Regions from separate parts of the Afifella sp. H1R genome, predicted to be linked through region 2. Evidence: predicted binding sites of a transcription regulator. Region 2 holds the regulator's gene; each other region holds the start of a gene.
The links. Region 2 encodes LexA, which represses DNA repair genes until DNA is damaged. Its sites were predicted from a motif close to TGTTCNNNNTGTGTTCNG; they were not measured.
Positions count from the first base shown of each region.

Region 1 (7,254 bases), on a different contig from region 2:
TTTTTCTCCATCCTCTTCCAACACGCAAGGAGCATGAACATGGAAGCAGATGCTGCAAAGCTGATTGGCGCGGGCATTGCCTGCATCGGCATGGGCGGGGCCGGCGTTGGCCTGGGTTCGCTCTTCGGCCACTTCCTCGAAGGCGCATTGCGCAATCCCGCGGCTGCGGACGGCCAGTTCGGCCGCCTCATCTTCGGCTTCGCGGTCACGGAAGCGCTGGGCATCTTTTCGCTCCTGATCGCCCTTCTCCTCATCTTCGCCGTCTAAGCCAGACAGCGAAGACGGCGCGCCGGAGGCACACGCCACCGGCGGCCGAACGGCTTGAGGAGAAGAGCACGTGGTAACAACGGCACTCGCTCAGACGGCCGCGGAAACGGCGGCGGAACATACCGAAATCGCGGATTCGGCCCATGGGGCGTTTCCGCCTTTCGATCCGTCGACGTATCTCTCGCAGCTCATCTGGCTCGCGGTCTTCTTTGGCCTGCTCTATTACCTGCTCAGCAAGATGGTGCTGCCACGCATTGCCACCATCCTTGAGGAGCGGCACGACCGCATCGCCGACGATCTCGCAGAGGCAGAAAAGCTGAAGCGGGAGAGCGACGAGGCGATCGCGGCCTACGAGCAGGCGCTCGCCGAAGCCCGGCAGCGCGCTCACGGCATTGCCCAGGATGCCCGAGACAAGGCGAAAGCCGAGGTCGAGGACGAACGGGCCAAGGCCGAGGCGGAGCTCGAAGAGAAGCTGCAGGCCGCCGAAGCACGCATCGGCGAGGTGCGCGACAAGGCTCTCGCCGAAGTCGACGCGATCGCCAAGGAGACGACCGAGGCGCTCGTTGAGACCCTGTCCGGAGAAGCTCCGGCAGATGCGGAGGTCGGGTCAGCCGTCTCCGCAGCCATGAACGAGCGGAGATAACGATGGACGCAACCAGCCTAGCTTCGCTGTGGGTCTTCATCGGCCTTCTCACCTTCCTCGGCATCATGATCTATCTCGGCGTGCCGAAGATGATGACGGCCGCGCTCGACAAGCGCTCGGAGAAGATCCAGCACGAGCTCGACGAGGCTCGGCGCCTGCGGGAAGAGGCGCAGGCGCTTCTGGCCGAATATCAGCGCCGCCGCCAGGAGGCCGAGGAAGAGGCGGCCGGGATCGTGGCGCTTGCCGAAAACGAAGCGGCCGCCCACGCCGCCGAGGCCAAACAGCGGCTCGAGGAATATATCGAGCGGCGCACGCGCGGTGTGGAACAGCGCATCGCTCAGGCCGAGGCCCAGGCGGTCAGCGACGTGAAGGCACGGGCGGTCGATGTGGCCGTCGCAGCCTCCGCAAAGATCCTCGCTGAACAGAACGAGGGCGCGGTCGGTCAGCGGCTGATCAACAGCTCCATCGAGGGCTTGAAGCGGCACTGAGTGGCTTCGACAAAGAGACGACAAAAGGCGGGCCTTGGCCCGCCTTTTTCTTTTTCGGCAGACGGTTTATCCGACAGACGGGTGGGACCTCGCCGGGCAGCGCGTGGCTGAGCGCGGGTGGGCCCGCCCTCTTCGCGGCTCTGCTCTCTACATATTGCCGGGCCTATTTGCCGGCGAGGAGCGCCGCGATGGGCGCAAAGCTCGTGCGGTGGAGGCGGCACGGCCCGAGCCGCGTCAGGGCCGCTCTGTGGGCCGGCGTCGCGTACCCCTTATGGGCGCCGAGCTCGTAGCCTGCAAACACGCCGTCGCAATGCGCCATCATCCGATCGCGGGAGACTTTCGCCACGATCGAGGCTGCGGCAATCGACAGCGAGGAGGCGTCTCCGCCGATCAGCGCCTCGCACGGCAGATCGATGTTCGGCACCTTGTCGCGACCGTCGACGAGAACCGCGTCGGCCGCTTCCGGCAGACTTTTAAGAGCGCGCGCCATGGCGAGGAGCGCCGCATTGCGGATGTTGATGCGGTCGACGGTGGCCGTCGAGCAATAGGCGACGGCGACATCGGCACAGCCGAGGATCTCTTCGTAGAGTTCCTGGCGGCGCAGCGCGGTAAGCGCCTTGGAATCATCGATGCCGACCGGGATGTTTTCCGGATCGAGAATCACGGCGGCGGCCACGACGGGGCCGGCGAGCGGGCCACGGCCCACCTCATCGATGCCCGCGATGCGGCGGTAGCCAGCAAGCATCAGCCGCGTCTCGGCCTGCAGATGCGGACCGGCAGCCGTCTCGGAAGGCGCAGCCTTCGCGGCGCCAGGCTTCCGAGCGCCCGACTTCTGCGTTTGAGAACGTTTGCGAATCGTCTTTGTCGCCGACATTCCCCGCCGATAGGCTGCGGCTCCTTGCGATGCAAGCCGGGCACTGGCCTGCCAAGGCGCGCTGTCCACCTTCGGACACAGACGTCTTCGATCCGTTGGCGTCCGTGACGTCTAAAAGAGCTTCAACTGGCCGCCGACCGGCACCGGCGGAGAAAAGAGATCCGTGCGCATATCGTAACGCCGTTCGTTCAACCGCAGGCGCTTTGCCGCCAGTTCGAAGCGGCGGCCGATCTGCCAGGCGTAAGGCCCCCTGCCCCGCTGGCGCTCATGCCAGGCCGAATCATAATCCTTGCCGCCCCGCATGGAGCGCATCAGCGACAGAACATGTTCGGCTCGGTCCGGGAAATTCTCTTTGAGCCATTCCTTGAAGATCGGCGCCACTTCGAGCGGCAGCCGCAACAACACATAGCCGGCAGAGGTGACGCCTGCCGCTGCACCTGCCTCGAGAAGGCGCTCGATCTCATTGTCGTTGATGGCCGGCACGATCGGCGCCGTCATGATGGACACCGGAATGCCGGCTTCGCTCAGGCCGGAAATCGCTTCAAGCCGTTTCGCCGGCGTCGAAGCCCGCGGCTCCATCAAGCGCGACAGCTTATGGTCAAGGCTCGTCACGGAGAGGCCGACTTTGACGAGCCCCTTCTCCGCCATCGGCGCGAGGATATCGAGATCGCGCAGAACGAGCGCCGATTTGGTGACGATGCCGACCGGATGATTGGCGGCCGAAAGGACTTCGAGCACATCGCGCATGATCCGGTACTGGCGCTCGACCGGCTGGTAAGGGTCGGTGTTAGTGCCGATCGCAATCGGACGCACCTCGTAGCCCGGCGCGGCGAGTTCTTTCTCCAGAAGCTTCGCCGCATCCGGTTTGGCGAAGAGCCGCGTCTCGAAGTCGAGCCCCGGCGACAGGCCCATATACGCGTGCGTCGGCCGGGCGAAACAATAGGCGCAGCCGTGCTCGCAGCCGCGATAGGGATTGATGGACCGGTCGAAGGAAATGTCGGGTGACGCATTGCGGGTGATGATCTTGCGCGGCCGCTCGATCGTCACCTCCGTGCGCAGACGGGGCAGCTCGTCGAGGCTCTCCCAGCCATCGTCGACGATCTGTCGCGTCTGTTTTTCGTAACGGCCCGTCTCGTTGGAGACGGCCCCGCGGCCGCGCCGCACGAGCGGCCGCAGCGCGGTGGAGATCTGTTCGGTCCCCCCGTCTTCCCACCCATCTTCGGAGGCGGAGTTTGCCTGGCCGAGCGCCACCCAGGCCGCATCGCGCTCTGCGTGAAACCGTGACGACGCAGAGGATGCGGCATTCCGCTTTGCGGCTGCTGCGGAACCGCCCCTTGGGGTGTGGGGTGTGGGCGGGGCGAAGGTGGCGCTCGGCTCAGGCATAATGAGAATATAGCGCGAACATAGGAACATTACAAGAACAAAGGTGACTTTATTCCTAGGCAAAGCGAGGAAGCCGGGGATTGGACCATCCGCCTTAACGAAACAGTTACCTTTCTGTTGGGTTAAGAGCCGGATTTCGCTAGCAAACCAGCATGATCACCGTGCTTCTTTCCGTGCCTGAAGATGCGCAGCATCTGGCGCGCAGCCTCACCGCCCTCGTTCCGGCGGCGGTCGAGGGTCTGGTGCGCGACGCCTATGTCGTCGGCGCGCCCAACGATGAAGAGATCGAAGCGGTGGCGGATGCTGCCGGCGCGGAACTCATAGGTCGCGAAGCTCTCCCAGAGACCATCGCCTCCGCGCGCGGCGAGTGGCTTCTCCTGATGGAAGGCGGCGCCCGCCCGCTCGACGGCTGGATGACGGCGGTTCGCGAGTGGATGGAAGAGCCAGGCCGCGGGGCCGCAAGCTTCACCCTCGCCGGCAAGCGCAAGACGCTCTTCGGTTTTCTGGAGCGGGAGGAACCGCTTCGCCGCGGCGTGCTCATGCGCAAGGCCGATATGGCGGCGGCCGGCGCGGACGACCTCAAAGCTCTTGCCCGCGGCCAGTCCACCAAACGCCTTTCCGCGCGGATGGCACCGCCGGCCTGAGAGGCGTCAGCCGCGTTTCAGATGCTCGTCGAGCCGCGGCATGATCTCGACGAAATTGCACGGCCTGTGGCGGTAATCGAGCTGGCTCTTCAAGATGCCGTCCCAGGCATCCCGGCACGCCCCCGGCGAGCCCGGAAGAACGAAGATGTAGGTCGCATTCGCCACGCCTGCGGTGGCGCGCGACTGGATCGTCGAGACGCCGATCTTGTCATAGGAAATGCGGTGGAAGACCGCTGAAAAGCCGTCCATGCGCTTTTCAAACAGGGGCTCCAGCGCCTCCGGCGTGACATCGCGGCCCGTAAAGCCGGTGCCGCCCGTGGTGATGATCACATCGATCGCGTCATCGGCGATCCAGCCCTGAACAAGCTTGCGGATGTCCTCAACATCGTCGCGAACGATGTCGCGCCCGGCGAGAACATGGCCGGCGTCGCGAATACGCTCTTCGAGTGTGTCACCGGAACGATCATCGGCAAGCGCGCGCGTATCCGACACGGTCAGCACCGCGATCTTGACGGGAATGAAGGCCCGCTCGTCGCCGCTTTGCGTCATTCCATCTCCCGGGCTCGAAACACAGAGTGAGTCCAGAGAGGACGCAACGCTTCCCCCGTCAAGAGAGGGGCGGAGCTTTGAGATCCTTCGGGCACGCGCCTCACGCCCCGGGCGGCAGGCGCGGCCTCGTCAGGAGGTCGCGTCCGTCTCTTTCGTCTTATCGCCGCTCGCCTCGCTCGTCGTCGCCCCGGACGCGTCGTCGGAGCCATCTCCCTGCGCCACGTCCGCTTCGGACGCCTCTTCAGGTTCGGGCGCCGGCGGCAGCTCTTCTGGATCGGGCTGCAGGACGGCCGTCTGCGGCGTCAGCATGCGCGGGCTCGGCACGGCGGAGAACGTCTCGCGCTCATGTTGCGGCGGCGGGGCGCGGCGGGTCGTGCGGTAGACCGAAAAGATCGCCATGGCGAAATGGGCCACCGCCGTGGTGACGAAGAGCCCTTGCGGGCCGAAGCTTTCCATCGTGCCGGAGGCGACGAGCGGCCCGGCCATCGTGCCGATGCCGTAAAGAAGCAGGAGGCCCGAGGACACCTGCACGAAGGAGAGGTCACTCGCAAAGTCGTTCGCATGGGCGACGGCAAGCGAATAAAGCGCGTAGGATGTGCCGCCATAAAGCGCGAAAGCGACGCTGAGCACGATTGGATTATGCGGCGCGAAGACCGCCAGCCCCGTTCCGACCAAACCGGAAAGAAGCGCTGCGCCGCCGATCATGTAACGCCGGTCGATGCGGTCGGAGAGCCGTCCCGCCGGCATCTGGATCAGCGCGCCGGCAATGATGGCGATGCTCATCAAGGTCGCGATGTGCGCCGTGCCAAGGCCGATCTGAAAACCGAACAACGGCCCGAGCGTGCCGAAAGCGCCGTTTGCCACGCCGACGAGGAGCGTCGCCACGAAGCCGACCGGCGAATTCTGAAAAAGCCGCTTCAGGTCGAGCGTGACGCCAGCCAGAGGCTGGGGAGCTGCCGCACGCGACAGTGACAAAGGCAGGAGCGCCAGACAGAAGAAAATCGCCCCGACCATGAAAGAGGTTTCACGGGCGGGATCACCGACGGCCACGAGCATCTGCCCGACGACGATCGCCACATATGTGATCGTCATGTAGACGCCGAAAATCGTGCCGCGGTTTTCGTTGGTGGCGCGCTCGTTCAGCCAGCTTTCGATGATCATGAAGCAGGCCGCGAGCACGAAACCGGAAAAGACGCGCAGAAGGATCCACGACAGCGGCGTCACGATCATCGCATTCAACAGGATGATGACGGCCGCGGCCGCGGCAGAGGCGGCAAACGCGCGAATATGGCCGACCTGATGGACGATGCGCGGCGCCATGAAACAGCTGGCGACGAAGCCGATCGCCCAGCCCGTGCCGACGAGGCCCAGCGAGAACGTCGAAAAATGCTCCAAGCCGCCGCGGATCGGCAGCAGGATGGAGTGCAAACCGTTCGCAGTCAGCAAGAAGGCCACGCTCAACAAGAGCGCAGCGATAGGGAGAAGTTGCCTGGCCATGATGGACGCCGAATTGCCGCGAGCCGCCGGTACCCCTGCGCATCGGCGACGGTCAAGCCCTCACGCGTTCACGCTTTGCGACAGCTTTGTCAGCCGTTCAGTCTTTAGGCTCTTCGAGGGCGGCTTTCAAAGTCAACAGATCGCGCCAGACGAGCTTTTTCTGCAGCGGATTGCGCAAGAGATAGGCTGGGTGAAACGTCGCCATGGCACGGACCTGGCGGGCCCCCGTGTCGAAATCGATCCAACGACCGCGAAGCCGCGTGATGCCCATCGTGGTATCGAGCATTTCCTTGGCGGCGGCATTGCCGAGGAGGATCAAAAAATCGGGATCGGCGAGACGGATCTGCTGCTGGATAAAAGGCCGGCAGATCGCCCGCTCCATCGGCGAAGGATCGCGGTTGCCGGGCGGCCGCCACGGAATCGTGTTGGCGATATAGACGCCGCTGCGACCGAGCCCGATTGCGGCGAGCATGCGGTCGAGGAGGCGTCCTGAACGCCCGACAAACGGCAGACCCTGCAGATCCTCGTCGCGGCCGGGCGCTTCGCCGACCAGCATCACCCGACCTTCGGGGTTCCCGTCGGCGAATACCAGCTGCGTTGCCGTGCGCTTCAGATTGCACCCGTCGAAGCCCGCGAGAATCTCGCGCAGCTCCTCCAGCGAGGCCGCACTGCGGGCGGCTTCACGCGCGGCCATCACCGCCTCTTCCGACGGAAGGGCCGCCGGGGCGACGGGCGGCGGCGCTACTGGCGGCTGCGGGCGCGCTTCGCTCCGGCGCGGCCTCTCGGCCGGCGCACGCGCCCCGTCATCGCGGTATTGCGCGCTTGCGGGTCTGCCCTGTTGCTGCGAGGGCGCCTGGCGGGCCGCCATCTCGCGGGCGGCCATCCTGTCGCGCGTCTCCTCGAAACGGT
Region 1 is NZ_JAKEDY010000002.1:42,650-49,903, forward strand. Features, by position in the region: gene L0F51_RS11830 (F0F1 ATP synthase subunit C) at 40-267, shown strand; gene L0F51_RS11835 (F0F1 ATP synthase subunit B) at 338-910, shown strand; gene L0F51_RS11840 (ATP F0F1 synthase subunit B) at 913-1,398, shown strand; gene L0F51_RS11845 (ribonuclease HII) at 1,562-2,143, opposite strand; gene L0F51_RS11850 (PA0069 family radical SAM protein) at 2,384-3,460, opposite strand; gene L0F51_RS11855 (glycosyl transferase family 2) at 3,808-4,299, shown strand; gene moaB (molybdenum cofactor biosynthesis protein B) at 4,306-4,848, opposite strand; gene L0F51_RS11865 (MFS transporter) at 4,978-6,345, opposite strand; gene L0F51_RS11870 (uracil-DNA glycosylase) at 6,443-7,254, opposite strand, start outside.
Region 1: the regulator LexA is predicted to act here: its motif matches at 3,678-3,695, upstream of L0F51_RS11855 (glycosyl transferase family 2).

Region 2 (7,254 bases):
CATCGACGAGGTGTCGACCACCGGACGCACCTATGTCGCGGAGCTCAAGGAAGGGCATGTCCGCACCTTCGAGGTCCATCCGCAGGATTTCGATGTCAAAGAAGCGCTGCCGGAGGATCTGAAAGGCGGCACGGCGGAGGAAAACGCGGCCGCCCTCCGCGATCTTCTCGACGGTGAGCTCGGTCCTTACCGCGATGTGGTCGTTGCCAATGCCGCAGCCGCTTTGATCGTCGCTGGCAAGTCCGAGCTCGTCGAGGAAGCCGCCGACATGGCCGAGGAATCGATCGATTCCGGCAAGGCAAAAGCCGCGCTCGAAGCGCTCCTGCGTGTCTCCAACGAAGCGGCGCCAGCCTCGTGAACGACATCCTCAAGAAAATCGAAGCCTACAAGCGGCAGGAGATCGAAGCCGCCGAGGCTGCCATCCCGCTTCAGGAGCTCAAAGCCCGCCTCGCCGATCAGGAAGCGCCGCGCGGTTTTCTGGCAGCTCTGCGTCGCAAGGCAGAGGCGGACCGGCCCGGCCTCATTGCCGAGATCAAAAAAGCAAGTCCGTCAAAGGGATTGATCAGGCCGGATTTCAATCCGCCTGAGCTTGCACAAGCCTATCAGGACGGCGGCGCCGCCTGTCTTTCCGTTCTGACCGATGCCCCGTCCTTCCAGGGGGCGCCAGAATTCCTGACCTCAGCACGCGCGGCCGTCTCCCTGCCGGCATTGCGCAAGGACTTCATGTTCACGCCCTATCAGGTGGCTGAGGCACGCGCCTGGGGGGCCGACTGCATCTTGATCATCATGGCTGCGGTCTCCGACGATGAAGCAAAAGCCCTCGAAGACAGCGCCTTCGAATATGGCATGGATGTGCTTGTCGAAGTCCATAACGAGCCGGAGCTCGAGCGCGCGCTCACCCTCGCTTCGCCGATGATCGGGATCAACAACCGGGATCTGCGCAGTTTTCACACCGATCTGGCGACCTCCGAACGGCTTGCGAAACTGATTCCGGAAGATCGGCTAATTGTCGGAGAAAGCGGTATTTTTTCGCCTGCGGATATCGCTCGCCTGAAAGCCTGCCGCATCCACGCCTTCCTCGTCGGCGAAAGCCTGATGCGCTCCGAGGACGTGACCGAGGCAACCCGTCGGCTCCTCGCCTCACCGGCTCCGCAGGCCACCGGATGAAAGATCACCTCACCCATCTTTCCGACGATGGGCGCGCGGAAATGGTCGATGTCGGAGACAAGGCGCTGACGACGCGCATCGCCGTCGCGAGCGGAAGCGTTCGCATGGCGCCGGAGACACTGCGCCTCATTCGCGATGGGGACATGAAGAAGGGCGACGTCATCGCGACCGCGCGTATTGCCGGCGTGATGGCGGCCAAGCGCACTTCCGATCTCATCCCGCTCTGTCATCCTCTGGCTTTGTCGAAGATCGCCGTCGATATTCTGCCCGACGAGAAGCTTCCCGGGCTCCGCGTTCGGGCGATGGCACGTGTGGATGCCAAGACGGGGGTCGAAATGGAAGCGCTCACAGCGGTTTCCGTCGCCTGTCTCACCATCTACGACATGGCGAAGGCCGTCGACCGGGCCATGACGATTGGCGATATTCGCCTGGAGGAGAAGAGCGGCGGCGCTTCCGGCGATTGGCGTTTCGACACATGAGCCTGATTTCCGTCGAGGATGCCGTTGCCCGTATGCTCAAAGGCGTCACGCGCCTCGGGGAAGAGAGTGTCCCCCTGACGGAAGCACGCGGCCGGGTGCTTGCGCGCGATCTTGCAGCGAGACGTAACCAACCGCCGTTCCGTGCGTCTGCGATGGATGGCTATGCCGTACGCGCTGACGATACGCCCTCAGGCGCATGGCTGCGCCAGATCGGCGAAGCACGCGCGGGCTCCCATTTTGCCGGGACGCTCGGGACGGGCGAGACGGTTCGCATTTTCACGGGAGCGCCTGTCCCCGACGGGGCCGATGCCATCCTCATTCAGGAAAACGCCCGCGCCGACGGCGACCGCATCGAGGTTCTGGAGCCGGTGGCGTCAGGCCGACACATACGCGCCGCGGCCTTCGACTTCCGGGAGGGCGAGACGCTTCTTCATGCCGGACGCCGGATCGGAACGCGCGAAACGGCGCTTGCCGCAGCGATGAACCATGCAATCGTTCCGGTACGCCAGAGGCCAATCGTGGCCATCCTTTCGACAGGAGACGAACTCGTCGAACCCGGAGAGGAACCCGGACCGGATCAGATCGTCTCCTCGAACGGCGTGGCGATTGCCTCAATGGTTTCCGCCTGCGGCGGTCTCGCGCGGGATCTCGGCGTCGCCGTCGACGACAAACAAGCGATTGCCAATGCTGCAGCAGGCGCGGCGGATGCCGATATCCTGGTGGTGATCGGCGGCGCCTCGGTCGGCGACCACGATCTCGTCCAACCGGCGCTCGCCGAACAAGGTCTCAAGGTCGATTTCTGGCGCGTCGCCATGCGGCCGGGCAAACCGGTCATGTTCGGTACGCTCGGGCGCACCCGGGTGCTCGGCCTGCCCGGAAACCCCGTCTCCGCCCTCATTTGCGCACTCGTCTTTCTGAAGCCTCTTATCGGGGCGATGCAGGGCGCCGAAGGCAACGAGCCAACGCGCCTGTTGCCGCTTGCAGCAGCGTTGCCCGAGGTCGGCAACCGCCAGCAATATCTGCGGGCGCGCTTCGTCGAATGGCAGGGGCGGACAGCCGTCACGGTCGCTGACGAGCAGGATTCGTCTCTTCTTGCGACGCTTGCCCGTTCGGACGCCCTCATCATTCGCCCTCCCTTTGCTCCGGCGGCCCGGACGGGCGATGTGGTTGCCGTCATCGATCTCGCGCAAGCCCTCTCGTAAACCCGCGCGCGGCCCCCAAGGCTTGTGGAACACGCCATGAACAGGTAGTGTGCGTTCGTGATTTGTACACGAGACGCGACTCGCATCGCGAGGGGACGGCAATGCTGACAAAGAAGCAGCTCGAGCTTCTGCTCTTCATCAATGAAAGACTGAAGGAATCGGGCGTGCCGCCCTCGTTCGACGAGATGAAGGACGCGCTCGATCTGAAGTCGAAATCCGGAATTCATCGCCTCATCACCGCCCTGGAGGAGCGTGGCTTCATCAAGCGGCTGCCGAATCGGGCACGCGCGCTGGAAGTTCTGCGCCTTCCCGACGCGGTCAATCCGAGTTTCGGGCGACCGCAGCAGCGTGGCTTCACGCCGAGCGTGATCGAAGGCCGGCTCGGCAAGGCGCCACAACCCGTTGAGGAAGAAGCGTTCGAAGAGAGTGAGCGAGGCGCGAGCGTCCCGGTCATGGGGCGGATTGCAGCCGGCGTTCCGATCTCCGCCATTCAGAACCAGAGCCATTCCATCATCGTGCCGCCGGACCTCCTTTCGAAGGGCGAGCATTTCGCGCTCGAGGTGCGCGGCGATTCCATGATCGAGGCCGGCATTCTCGACGGGGACACCGTGGTCATCCGTCGTCAGGACAGTGCCGACAGCGGAGATGTGGTGGTGGCGCTGATCGACGACGAAGAGGCGACCTTGAAGCGTCTGCGCCGCAAAGGTGCATCGATTGCGCTCGAGGCTGCCAATCCCGCCTACGAGACCCGCATCTTCGGTCCGGACAGGGTCCGCATCCAGGGTCGCCTCGTGGGGCTTTTGCGCCGCTACTGAGCGCTTCTCAGCCTTTCTGGCCTCGACGTCATCTGAGTGCCGGCGACCCCTGCCACGGTCGCCGGATGGATGGGCGTGATGTGCGAAGTTCAAGGTGCGGAGCTACACCGTCCGGGTGTTTGCTCTCCATAAAAAGCGCGTGCGCTCCATGGGTGGCGAGCGCGGAGCGGTCGATGACGATGCGCGCCGCGCAATCTCTCGGCGCGCGCAGTTGCGTGACGATAATCTCGGCGCGGCGGCAATCTTCCGAAAAAGCCACCGGATCGGTGACGCGCGAGAGGGTCAGTCCTTCGGGCATCTCCAGAACGCAGGCTTCGGCGTCGCAACGAAAGCCTGACGTTCCCGCGGCTTCCGCCTCCGGCTCGCCCTCGCGCCAGACATCGTCAAGGAAAGAGCCTTGCCGCGCGCCAACGATTTGGAGGTGTCCGGCGACGTCACGGGCAGCAACCGCCCTCCCCGCCTCATCCACCAGAAGGTCGGGCCTGGCGCCAAGAAGCCATGCAAGCAGCGCCCCCAGCAAGAGTGGCGCGACGCCGTAGAGGCGCAGCTGCGATCGCCAGAGGCTGAGCCACAGAAGCCCGCCGCACATCAGAATGAGCGCGATCGCGGGAAACGGCGGGACGATAACGGTGGCGCCCGACAATGACGCCACGAAATGCGCCGAAGCGAGGACGAGATCGATGCCCCAGGCCATGACGGTCAACGGCACGGTTTCCAGACCGAACGGCATCGCAATCAGGCTGATGAGCCCCGCCGGCATCACGATGAGCGAGACGAGCGGCATCGCAATGAGATTGCCGAGGAGCGAGTAGGACGCGAGCCGTCCGAAATGGAAAGCCGCGAACGGCGATGTGGCGAGACCGGCGACGAGCGTGGTCAAGCCGACCGCACCGATCGCCACGACAGGCCTGCGGAGAAGTCGCGAGAGCCCGCGGGCGGGTTCAGCAAGATCCTGGCGCGGACGGTCGCGCCAGGCTTCCCAGGCCGCCACCAAGGCGGCGACGGCCAGAAAGGACATCTGGAAGCCCGGTTCGAGCACACTCTCAGGCTGGAGCGCGACGACCACGAAAGCTGCAATCGCGAGGTTGCGCAGCGAGAGAGCAGGACGATCCAGAAAGACGGCCGTCAGCATGACCGCAAGCATCACGAAGGCGCGGATCGTCGCCACGTTGCCGCCGGAGATCGACAAATAGAAGGCGCCGACGGCGAGCGCGACGGCCGCTGCGATCTTTCGGATCGGGAGAACGAGCGCCATATGTTCCGACAACGCCAGCACCGCCCGCACGAGCCAGAAGGCCGTGCCGGCGATCAGCATCATATGCAGGCCCGAAATCGCAAGAATATGCGCAAGCCCCGCGATCCGCAGAGCGTCGACGTCCGCATCCGCGATCTTGCCGCGATCGCCGACGAGAAGCGCTGCCGCGATTGCGGCGGGCGGACCTGCCACCGCGTCGGTGATCCGCTCTGCGATCGCTCGGCGGATGGCCGCAATCGCCAGGAACACATGGACGCCGCTCGGTGGTTCGACGACCGTCAGAGTGCCGAAGACAAAACCGGATGCGCCGATCCCATCGAAAAACGCCGCCCGAGCAGGATCGTAGCCCCCAGGGATCGCCGGGCCCGGCAGCGGTGCGAGCCGCGCCGCCCCTTTCACGGTTGCGCCAATCGGCGGCAGATCGGTGCGCAAGGTAAGCCGGACCCTGTGCGGCGTCTCTTCGGCAGAAAGACGCTCAATGCGCACCTGGTCGAGGACCACCCGCGGCGTTCGTTCAGCGCGGGTTTCGACAGCCACCACCCGGCCGGTCACTTCACTGCTCAGCGGATGTTCGAGCACCGGCGCGCGAAGGCTTTCAACGCGAAGCTTGCCTGCCGACATCCCGGCCAGAAAACAGGCGAGGAGCACCAACGGATAGGCGCCGCCACCGCGCCACCACGCGAGGCACGCGGCACCCGCCGCAGCCAAGGCTGCGGGCAGAAGCGCGGAAAGCAACGGCTCGCGCGGCAAAATGAAATAGGCGGCGGCGCCACAAGAAAAGCCGACAGCCAGGAAGAGAAAGCCGCGCCGCTCCTCGAAATCGCGGGTAGCCTGTGCTCTGAGATGCGCGGTGCGAGACGCCACGCCGTAGCCGAAGCGCCTGAGCCGGCCAGGCGGCAAGAAGCCTTCGATACGGCGATCGTCGTGCGAAGGCCGCTCCCCATCCGCCGCGCTTGACTGTCCGCCGCTCGGTTCCATGCTTGCAAGCACCCGGCGCTGTGGCTAGACCGAGCCCATCTTACACGCGGGCCGGGCATCCACCAATCGCCCCGCCCTTTTGCCAGCCAAAACCACCATGTCATCTCATCCGATTACCCGCTTTGCTCCCTCGCCAACCGGCTTTTTACACATTGGCGGCGCACGCACGGCGCTCTTCAATTGGCTCTATGCGCGGGGCCGCGGCGGTAAAATGCTGCTCAGGATCGAGGACACCGATCGCCAGCGCTCGACCGATGCTGCCATTGCGGCCATCCTGGACGGGCTCTCCTGGCTCGGCCTCGATTGGGACGGTGAACCGATCTCACAATTCGCCCGCATGGACCGCCATGCAGAGGTGGCCTGGCAGCTCGTTGAGAGCGGCCATGCCTATCGCTGCTATGCCTCCCAGGAAGAGCTGGCGGAGATGCGCGAGACGGCACGCGCCGAGGGTCGCCCGCCCCGTTATGACGCGCGCTGGCGCGACCGCGATCCGTCCGAAGCGCCGGAAGGCATCAAGCCGGTCATCCGCATCAAGGCTCCGCAGGACGGAGAGACGGTCATCGAGGATCACGTTCAGGGCCGCGTCACGTTCCCGAACCGCGACCTCGACGATTTCATCATCCTGCGCTCGGACGGAACGCCCACCTACATGCTGGCCGTCGTCGTCGACGATCACGATATGGGCGTCACGCACGTCATTCGCGGCGACGATCATCTCACCAATGCCGCCAGACAGGGCATCATCTACGAAGCGCTCGGATGGCAGGTGCCGCAATGGGCGCATATCCCGCTCATTCACGGTCCGGACGGCGCCAAGCTCTCCAAACGTCATGGGGCGCTCGGCGTCGAAGCGTATCGGGCGATGGGCTACCTGCCTGAGGCGCTCCGCAACTATCTCGCACGCCTCGGCTGGGGCCATGGCGACGAGGAGATCTTCTCCTCCGAGCAGGCGACGGAATGGTTCGATCTCGACGCGATCGGCAAGGGCGCGGCGCGCTTCGACTTCGTCAAACTGCAAAATCTGAACGGGCATTATATCCGCCAGGCGGACGACGAGCGGCTCGTCGCCGATATGCTCAAAATCCTCCCCGAGATCGAGACGCCGCCGGCATTTCCTGCAGAGATGAGTGCGGCGCAGCGTTCGCAGCTCATGCAACTCATGCCGGGTCTAAAAGAGCGTGCGAAGACGCTCGTCGAACTGGCCAACAACGCGGCCTTCCTGTTTGCGGCGCGGCCATTGACGCTCGACACCAAAGCAGAAGGCCTTCTCGACGACGATGCTCGCCGTCGCCTCGGTCTTCTGCGCGATGCCCTCGGCCATTGCGCATGGGAAACCGAGCCCCTGGAAGAAGCGGTCC
Region 2 is NZ_JAKEDY010000001.1:647,822-655,075, reverse strand. Features, by position in the region: gene trpD (anthranilate phosphoribosyltransferase) at 1-358, shown strand, start outside; gene trpC (indole-3-glycerol phosphate synthase TrpC) at 355-1,167, shown strand; gene moaC (cyclic pyranopterin monophosphate synthase MoaC) at 1,164-1,646, shown strand; gene glp (gephyrin-like molybdotransferase Glp) at 1,643-2,848, shown strand; gene lexA (transcriptional repressor LexA) at 2,950-3,663, shown strand; gene L0F51_RS02950 (ComEC/Rec2 family competence protein) at 3,692-5,896, opposite strand; gene gltX (glutamate--tRNA ligase) at 5,994-7,254, shown strand, end outside.

Region 3 (7,254 bases), 590 kb from region 2:
GCTGCGCACCGGCGCCGCGCCCCGGAACGATGCCGCGCCGGGTGATCCAGACGACAAGTCCCAGGATGACGAGAAGGACGGCTATGGCGAGGAGAATGGGGCCCGCAAATGCCCCTGTTGAAAGATCGGTTAAACCGCGCATGGACGCCTCCTTGACTTACGCTACACTCAACCCACGCGGTCGATATGGCACGATAGCCCGGATATTAAGGCTTTTCAAACGAAGCTGTGCCTTGCGAGTCAGTTGCGAGCTCTCGTCAAGGCTGTCACAAGTCACGCAAAGGCCTGCGGCGTGGTTCGCCGAATCGGCTAATCTCACTTAATGGCCGTAACCAGCGATCCCATGGCAGACAGGCAGAGCACCGAGGCTGCAGAAGCCGGAGAGCGGCGCGACAGCATGATTCGTATTTTCCTCTTGTCGCTCGGACTTCTCGTCGTGGCAGGCTCTTACCTCTTCGTCCCGCCGGAATGGACCGATACCGTTGTGCTCGTGTGCCTCGGTATCCTTTCAACCGTCGGCGTCATGTGCCTGTTCATGGCGGCCGGGGGCCTCATCCGCTTCGTGCGCTCCCGGGTCGCCGACGCGCGCGTGCCGGGTCTTCCCGAACAGCTCTTCGAGGCGATCGGCGAGGGTGCCCTGATCGCCGACAGCGCTGCGGGCGCCATCAAGGCCAACCGTGCCTATTATCGCCTCTATGGTGAGGAGAGCGGCGATCTGCGCTCCATCGAGCGGCTTTTCGCGGAAAGCCCCGATGCTTCGGAGGCGATCTATCGGCTTTCCGGAGCCGCCGAAAAAGGCCGTCGGGCGATGGAAGAGATCCGCATGCCGGGCGGGATCGGCGGGCAGTCCGGCTCGGCGCGCTGGTACCGGGTCAAGGTGAACCCGATTGCCGGACGCCCGGAGCTCGCTTTGTGGCTCATCTCCGACATCACGCGCGAGCGGGAGCATCAAGAGAACATTTTTCAGGAACTGCAGAACGCGATCGATTATCTCGATCACGCTCCCGCAGGTTTCTTCTCCATGCAGCCGGACGGCCGCATCCGATATGTCAATGCCACCCTGGCGGAGTGGCTCGGCATCGATCTTGCGGATTTCGAGCCGGGGGCGGCAGAGATCGGCGATTTCGTCACGGCCGAGAGCCTCTCGGTTCTGGAGGCTTCGGGTCAGCGCGGCGAAACCGCGACGGAGCGGCTCGAAATCGACCTCGTTCGGGCGAACGGGACACGCAAGCCCGTGCGTCTGCTGCACCGCGTGCCGGTTTCGGCCGACGGCACAGTGGGCGCCTCACGCACGCTCGTTCTGGAAGTGGGGCTTGCCGACGGGGATGCCGGGCTTGCGGCCGAACGGCGGTTCACGCGCTTCTTCAACAACACGCCGATGGCGATCGCCTCCGTCGACCATAGCGGAGCGATCAATCTTTCGAATGCGCGGTTCCTGAAACTCTTCCGCAAGAGCGGTCCCGCCCGCATCGAGCTGACGAGCGTGGTGAAGGCCGCCGACCGCCCTGCGCTCAAGGCCGCCCTCCATGCGGCGATCAACGGGCAGAGCGATATTTCTCCGGTCGACGCGCAGTTTGAGAGCGACGAGGAAAGAAGCGCGCGCTTCTTCGTCAGCCCGATCGTCGAAGGCGAACCCGGCGAGGACGCGGCGATCGTTTATGCGCTTGAGACGACCGAGCAGAGGGCGCTCGAGGCGCAGTTCGCGCAGAGCCAGAAGATGCAGGCGGTCGGACAGCTCGCCGGTGGCATCGCGCATGACTTCAACAATGTGCTGACCGCCATCATCGGCTTTTCCGACCTGCTTTTGTCGAACCATCGGCCGTCCGACCCGGCGTTCGAAGACATTATGAACATCAAGCAGAACGCCAATCGTGCCGCGGGTCTGGTGCGGCAGCTCTTGGCGTTCTCCCGCCGGCAGACGCTGCAGCCGCGCGTCATTCGCCTCGAAGAAGTGTTGTCGGATCTCACCGTGCTGCTGGATCGCCTCCTCGGGGAGACCGTCGAGCTCAAGACGGATCACAAGAGCGGGCTGTGGCCCGTCAAGGCGGACCTCAACCAGCTGGAACAGGTGGTGGTCAATCTCGCCGTCAATGCGCGCGACGCCATGCCGAACGGCGGCATGCTTACGATCCGCGCCAGCAATCTGGAGGAGGCCGAGAGCCATCGCTTCCGCCAGGACGGATTCCGGCCCGCCGATTATGTGCTGATCGAGATCACCGACACCGGCACCGGCATGACGCCGGAGGTGATGGAAAAGATCTTCGAACCGTTCTTTTCGACGAAGGAGATCGGCAAGGGAACCGGCCTCGGCCTTTCCACGGTCTACGGCATCATCAAGCAGACGGACGGATTCATCTTCGTCGACAGCGAGCTTGGAAAAGGCACGACCTTTTCGCTGCTTCTCCCGCGCTACGTGGCGGAGCGGGAAGCGGAGGAGGAGGTGGCCTCGCCCAAGTCCGAGCCGACCGATCTCACCGGCAGCGCCACGATCCTTCTCGTCGAGGACGAAGAGGCCGTGCGCGCCTTCGCCTCTCGCGCGCTCGCTGCGCGCGGCTACGAGGTGCACGAGGCCGCGTCCGGACCGGAGGCGCTTCGCATCATGAAGGACATGGACGGCGCCATCGATCTCGTCGTGTCCGACGTCGTCATGCCGGAGATGGACGGGCCGACGCTTCTGAAAGAGCTGCGCAAGACCAATCCCGCCTTGAAGATCATCTTCGTCTCCGGATATGCCGAGGACGCTTTCGCACGGCATCTGCCCGAGAACGAGGACTTCCACTTCCTGCCGAAGCCGTTCTCGCTCAAGGATCTGGCGATCACGGTGAAGCGTGTCCTGCAGCCTTAACGGGCGGAAAGGTGCCGGGCGGAGGCCGTTCGATTGGATGGGGGCGGATAGGGTGAGCTGACGTTCTCCCTTGCCTGTTCATATGTTTTCGGCGAATCCGCCGGCCGAGAGGTGTGTCACATGCGTTTTCCCGAGCGTCTCCTTCAGGGCTATCAATCGTTCCGCGATGGCCGGCTGCCCATCGAGCAGCATCAATATGCCGAGCTCGCAGAGGTTGGGCAGAGCCCGGAGATCATGGTCATCGGCTGCTGCGATTCGCGGGTTTCGCCGGAAGTCATCTTCGATGCCCGGCCCGGCGAACTTTTCGTGGTCCGCAATGTGGCCAATCTCGTGCCGCCTTACTCTCCGTCGGCTTCGCAGCACGGTGTTTCCTCGGCGATCGAATTCGCCGTCGAGGCTTTGAAGGTGAAGCACATCGTCGTTCTCGGACATGCCCGCTGCGGCGGCATTCGGGCTTTCGCCGACGACGAGGTTGGCCCGCTTTCCCCCGGCGACTTCATCGGCAAGTGGATGTCTTTGATCGCACCTGCCGCCGAAGAGCTCGGCCCGCGCGATGCGGCGCCTCTCGACGACTACCTGCAGCGGCTCGAGCAGGTGTCGGCGGTGAAGACACTCGACAATCTGATGACGTTTCCGTTCGTGCAACGGCGCGTGGAAGAGGGCTCGCTCCAACTCCATGCGGCCTATTTTGCCGTCGCGACCGGACTTTTGATGGTGCGGCGTCCAGACAGCGATGTCTTCGAGCCCGTAGGTGCCGCAGCGCCGGGAAAGTAGGCTTTCCGGCGCGCCTCTTTTGGCCCATCGAGAGGGGATCCGGCGGTGTTGACGCTATAGAACAAATAGAGTACGAAATTCTCTGAGGAGCGGGTGGTCATCCGCTGAACTTTAGAGGATAGTCCGATGGCGAATCCGTTGCGCGTAGTCGAAGGAGGCAAAGAATCCATGGATCGAACCAAGGCTCTGGACGCTGCTCTCAGCCAGATCGAGCGCTCCTTCGGCAAGGGGTCGATCATGCGGCTCGGCCAGGAGGGACAGGTCGTGGAAGTTGCCACGATCCCGACTGGTTCGCTCGGACTTGATATCGCGCTCGGGGTCGGCGGTCTGCCGCGCGGGCGTGTGGTCGAGATCTACGGGCCGGAATCCTCGGGCAAGACGACGCTGGCGCTGCACACCGTGGCGCAGGCGCAGAAGAAGGGCGGCATCTGCGGCTTTATCGATGCCGAGCATGCGCTCGATCCGATTTATGCGCGCAAACTCGGCGTCAAACTCGATGATCTCCTGATTTCGCAGCCGGATGCCGGCGAGCAGGCACTCGAAATTGCCGATACGCTGGTGCGGTCTGGCGCCATAGACGTGCTTGTCGTCGATTCGGTCGCGGCCCTTACGCCGCGGGCCGAGCTCGAAGGCGAGATGGGCGATTCGTTGCCCGGCATGCAGGCGCGGCTGATGAGCCAGGCGCTCAGAAAGCTGACGGCCTCGATCTCGCGCTCGCATACGATGGTCATTTTCATCAATCAGATCCGCATGAAGATCGGCGTCATGTTCGGCAGCCCGGAAACGACGACGGGCGGCAATGCCTTGAAGTTCTATTCCTCCGTGCGCCTCGATATTCGCCGGATCGGTGCCATCAAGGACCGCGACGAGGTCGTGGGCAACCAGACCCGGGTCAAGGTGGTGAAGAACAAGCTCGCGCCGCCGTTCCGGGAGGTTGAGTTCGACATCATGTATGGCGAAGGCATTTCCCATACTGGCGAGCTGCTCGATCTCGGGGTGAAGGCCGGGATCGTCGAAAAGTCCGGATCCTGGTTCTCTTACGACAGCCAGCGTCTCGGTCAGGGCCGGGAAAACGCGAAGAACTTCCTGCGTGAAAACGAGGACGTCGCCAACGCCATTGAAAAGGCGATTCGCGAGAATGCCGGTCTCATCGCAGACGAGCTTCTGGATGGCCCGCGCCAGGAGGACGAGGGCGGCAAGGCGGCGAAGGCCTGAGTTTTGTCTGCCGTTCGTCCTCTTGGCTTCGCCCGTATCGGCGAGCCGGCGGGATGAACGAGAGGGATCTCTTCATCAAGATGTCTTCATAAGGAAAGCCCGCTTCTGGCGGGCTTTCTGGTTTTTGGGCTATTGCATCTTCGGTCTTTCCGGTTTCGGCTTAGACCCATGTGATGGGCCGCGATGCCGCGGTTGTTTCTCTCCCCGGGGTGCGGGCTCTTCGGGCTGCTTCCGAGGGGCGGACCGTCCGGAATGTCACGAGAGGTCGGGCGCGGCCGATGGACGCCGATGTTTGCGGCTGGTCGGCTTCTCAAGGGACGAGAGCGGGCATTTGCGGCGTCGTCTCGGACTGACGCGTGAGTTGCACGGCTTGCGGCGTTTCGATGTCGTTTGGCGCCGGGTCGAGCCATGTGGACAGTTCTCTGGCCCATCGCTAAAACCACCGCCTGCGGGCTTTCGGTGATCCGGTGACGGTGGTGACCCGACGACAGCCCGGAAATTCCATTACTTCGGTGCCGGCCGTAGATGTTCGGTGGCCATGAGGTCCAACCACAGGTGTTTCGCCAGATGATCGGCGTCAACGAGATCCGCTCTGCGTTCCTCGACTATTTTTCCAAGCACGACCACGAGATCGTCGCTTCCGGCCCGCTCGTGCCCCGCAACGACCCGACCTTGATGTTCACCAATGCGGGCATGGTCCCGTTCAAGGACTTCTTCACGGGGCGGGCGAAGGCACCGTATCAGCGCGCAGTCACCTCGCAGAAATGCGTGCGGGCGGGCGGCAAGCACAACGATCTCGACAATGTCGGGTATACGGCGCGCCATCACACCTTTTTCGAGATGCTCGGGAATTTTTCCTTCGGGGATTATTTTAAGGAGCGCGCGATCGAGCTTGCCTGGAACCTCGTCACCAAGGAATTCGGGCTCGACCCGAAGCGGCTTCTCGTCACCGTCTATGCCGACGACGAAGAGGCGTTCTCGCTGTGGCGCAAGATTGCGGGTCTGCCTGAAGAAAAGGTCATCCGCATCGCGACCTCGGACAATTTCTGGCAGATGGGCGAGACGGGACCCTGCGGCCCCTGTTCGGAGATTTTCTACGATCACGGTGCCGAGATCCCCGGAGGGCCTCCGGGCTCGCCCGACGAGGATGGCGACCGCTTCATCGAAATCTGGAACCTCGTCTTCATGCAGTTCGAGCAGGTGGCGGGCGGAGAGCGCCACGACCTTCCGCGGCCGTCGATCGATACGGGCATGGGGCTCGAGCGAATCGCGGCCGTTCTGCAGGGCGTGCACGACAATTACGATATCGACCTCTTCCGGCATCTGATCGAGGCCGTGGAAGGGGCGACGCGCGCCAAGGCGACGTTGGAGAACCGTGCGAGCCACCGCGTGATCGCCGATCATCTGCGGGCGACAAGCTTTTTGATCGCAGACGGTGTGCTGCCGTCGAACGATGGGCGGGGCTACGTGCTGCGGCGCATCATGCGGCGGGCGATGCGGCACGCGCATCTTCTCGGGGCCGAGGAGCCGGTGATCTATTCGCTGGTCCCGACGCTCATGCGCGAGATGGGGGGCGCCTATCCGGAGCTGATGCGCGCGGAGGCTCTCATCACCGAGACGATCCGTCTGGAGGAGAGCCGTTTTCAGCGTACGCTGTCGCGCGGGCTGAGCCTTCTCGACGAGGCGGCGGGCTCGCTTCACAAAGGCGACATGCTCGACGGCGGGACCGCCTTCAAGCTCTATGACACGTATGGATTTCCGCTCGACCTGACGCAGGATGCGCTCAAGAACCGCGGCATCAGCGTCGATCTCGCCGGCTTCAACGATGCGATGGAGCGCCAGCGCGCCGAGGCCCGGGCAAGCTGGGCCGGATCCGGCGAGGCGGCGACGGAAGAAGTCTGGATGGCGCTCAAGGAAGAGCATGGCGCCACGGAATTCCTCGGCTACGGCACGGAAACGGCGGAGGCCGTCACCCTTGGTTTCGTCAAGGAGGGTGAGCGCGTGTCCGAGCTCGATGCCGGCGATGCGGGTGCGGTGGTGGTCAACCAGACGCCGTTTTATGGCGAATCGGGCGGCCAGGTCGGCGACACCGGCGTCATTCGCAGCGAGGCGGGCGGCGTCTTCCGCGTGGAGGATACGCAGAAGAAGGCGGACGGGCTTTTCGTGCATTTCGGGCGGATGGAGGAGGGCAGGCTCTCCGTCGGCGACAATGTCCGCATGATCATCGAAGGCAAGCGCCGTACGACGATCCGTGCCAACCACTCGGCGACGCATCTTCTGCACAAGGCGCTGCGTGACACGCTCGGTCCGCATGTGGCTCAGAAGGGGTCTCTCGTGGCTCCTGACCGGCTGCGGTTCGATTTTTCGCATCCGAAGCCGATGAGCGAGGAGGAGCTGCGGCTCGTCGAGGACCGTGCCAA
Region 3 is NZ_JAKEDY010000001.1:1,235,196-1,242,449, reverse strand. Features, by position in the region: gene L0F51_RS05945 (hypothetical protein) at 1-121, shown strand, start outside; gene cckA (cell cycle histidine kinase CckA) at 323-2,845, shown strand; gene L0F51_RS05935 (carbonic anhydrase) at 2,966-3,619, shown strand; gene recA (recombinase RecA) at 3,746-4,834, shown strand; gene alaS (alanine--tRNA ligase) at 5,402-7,254, shown strand, end outside.
Region 3: the regulator LexA is predicted to act here: its motif matches at 3,677-3,694, upstream of recA (recombinase RecA).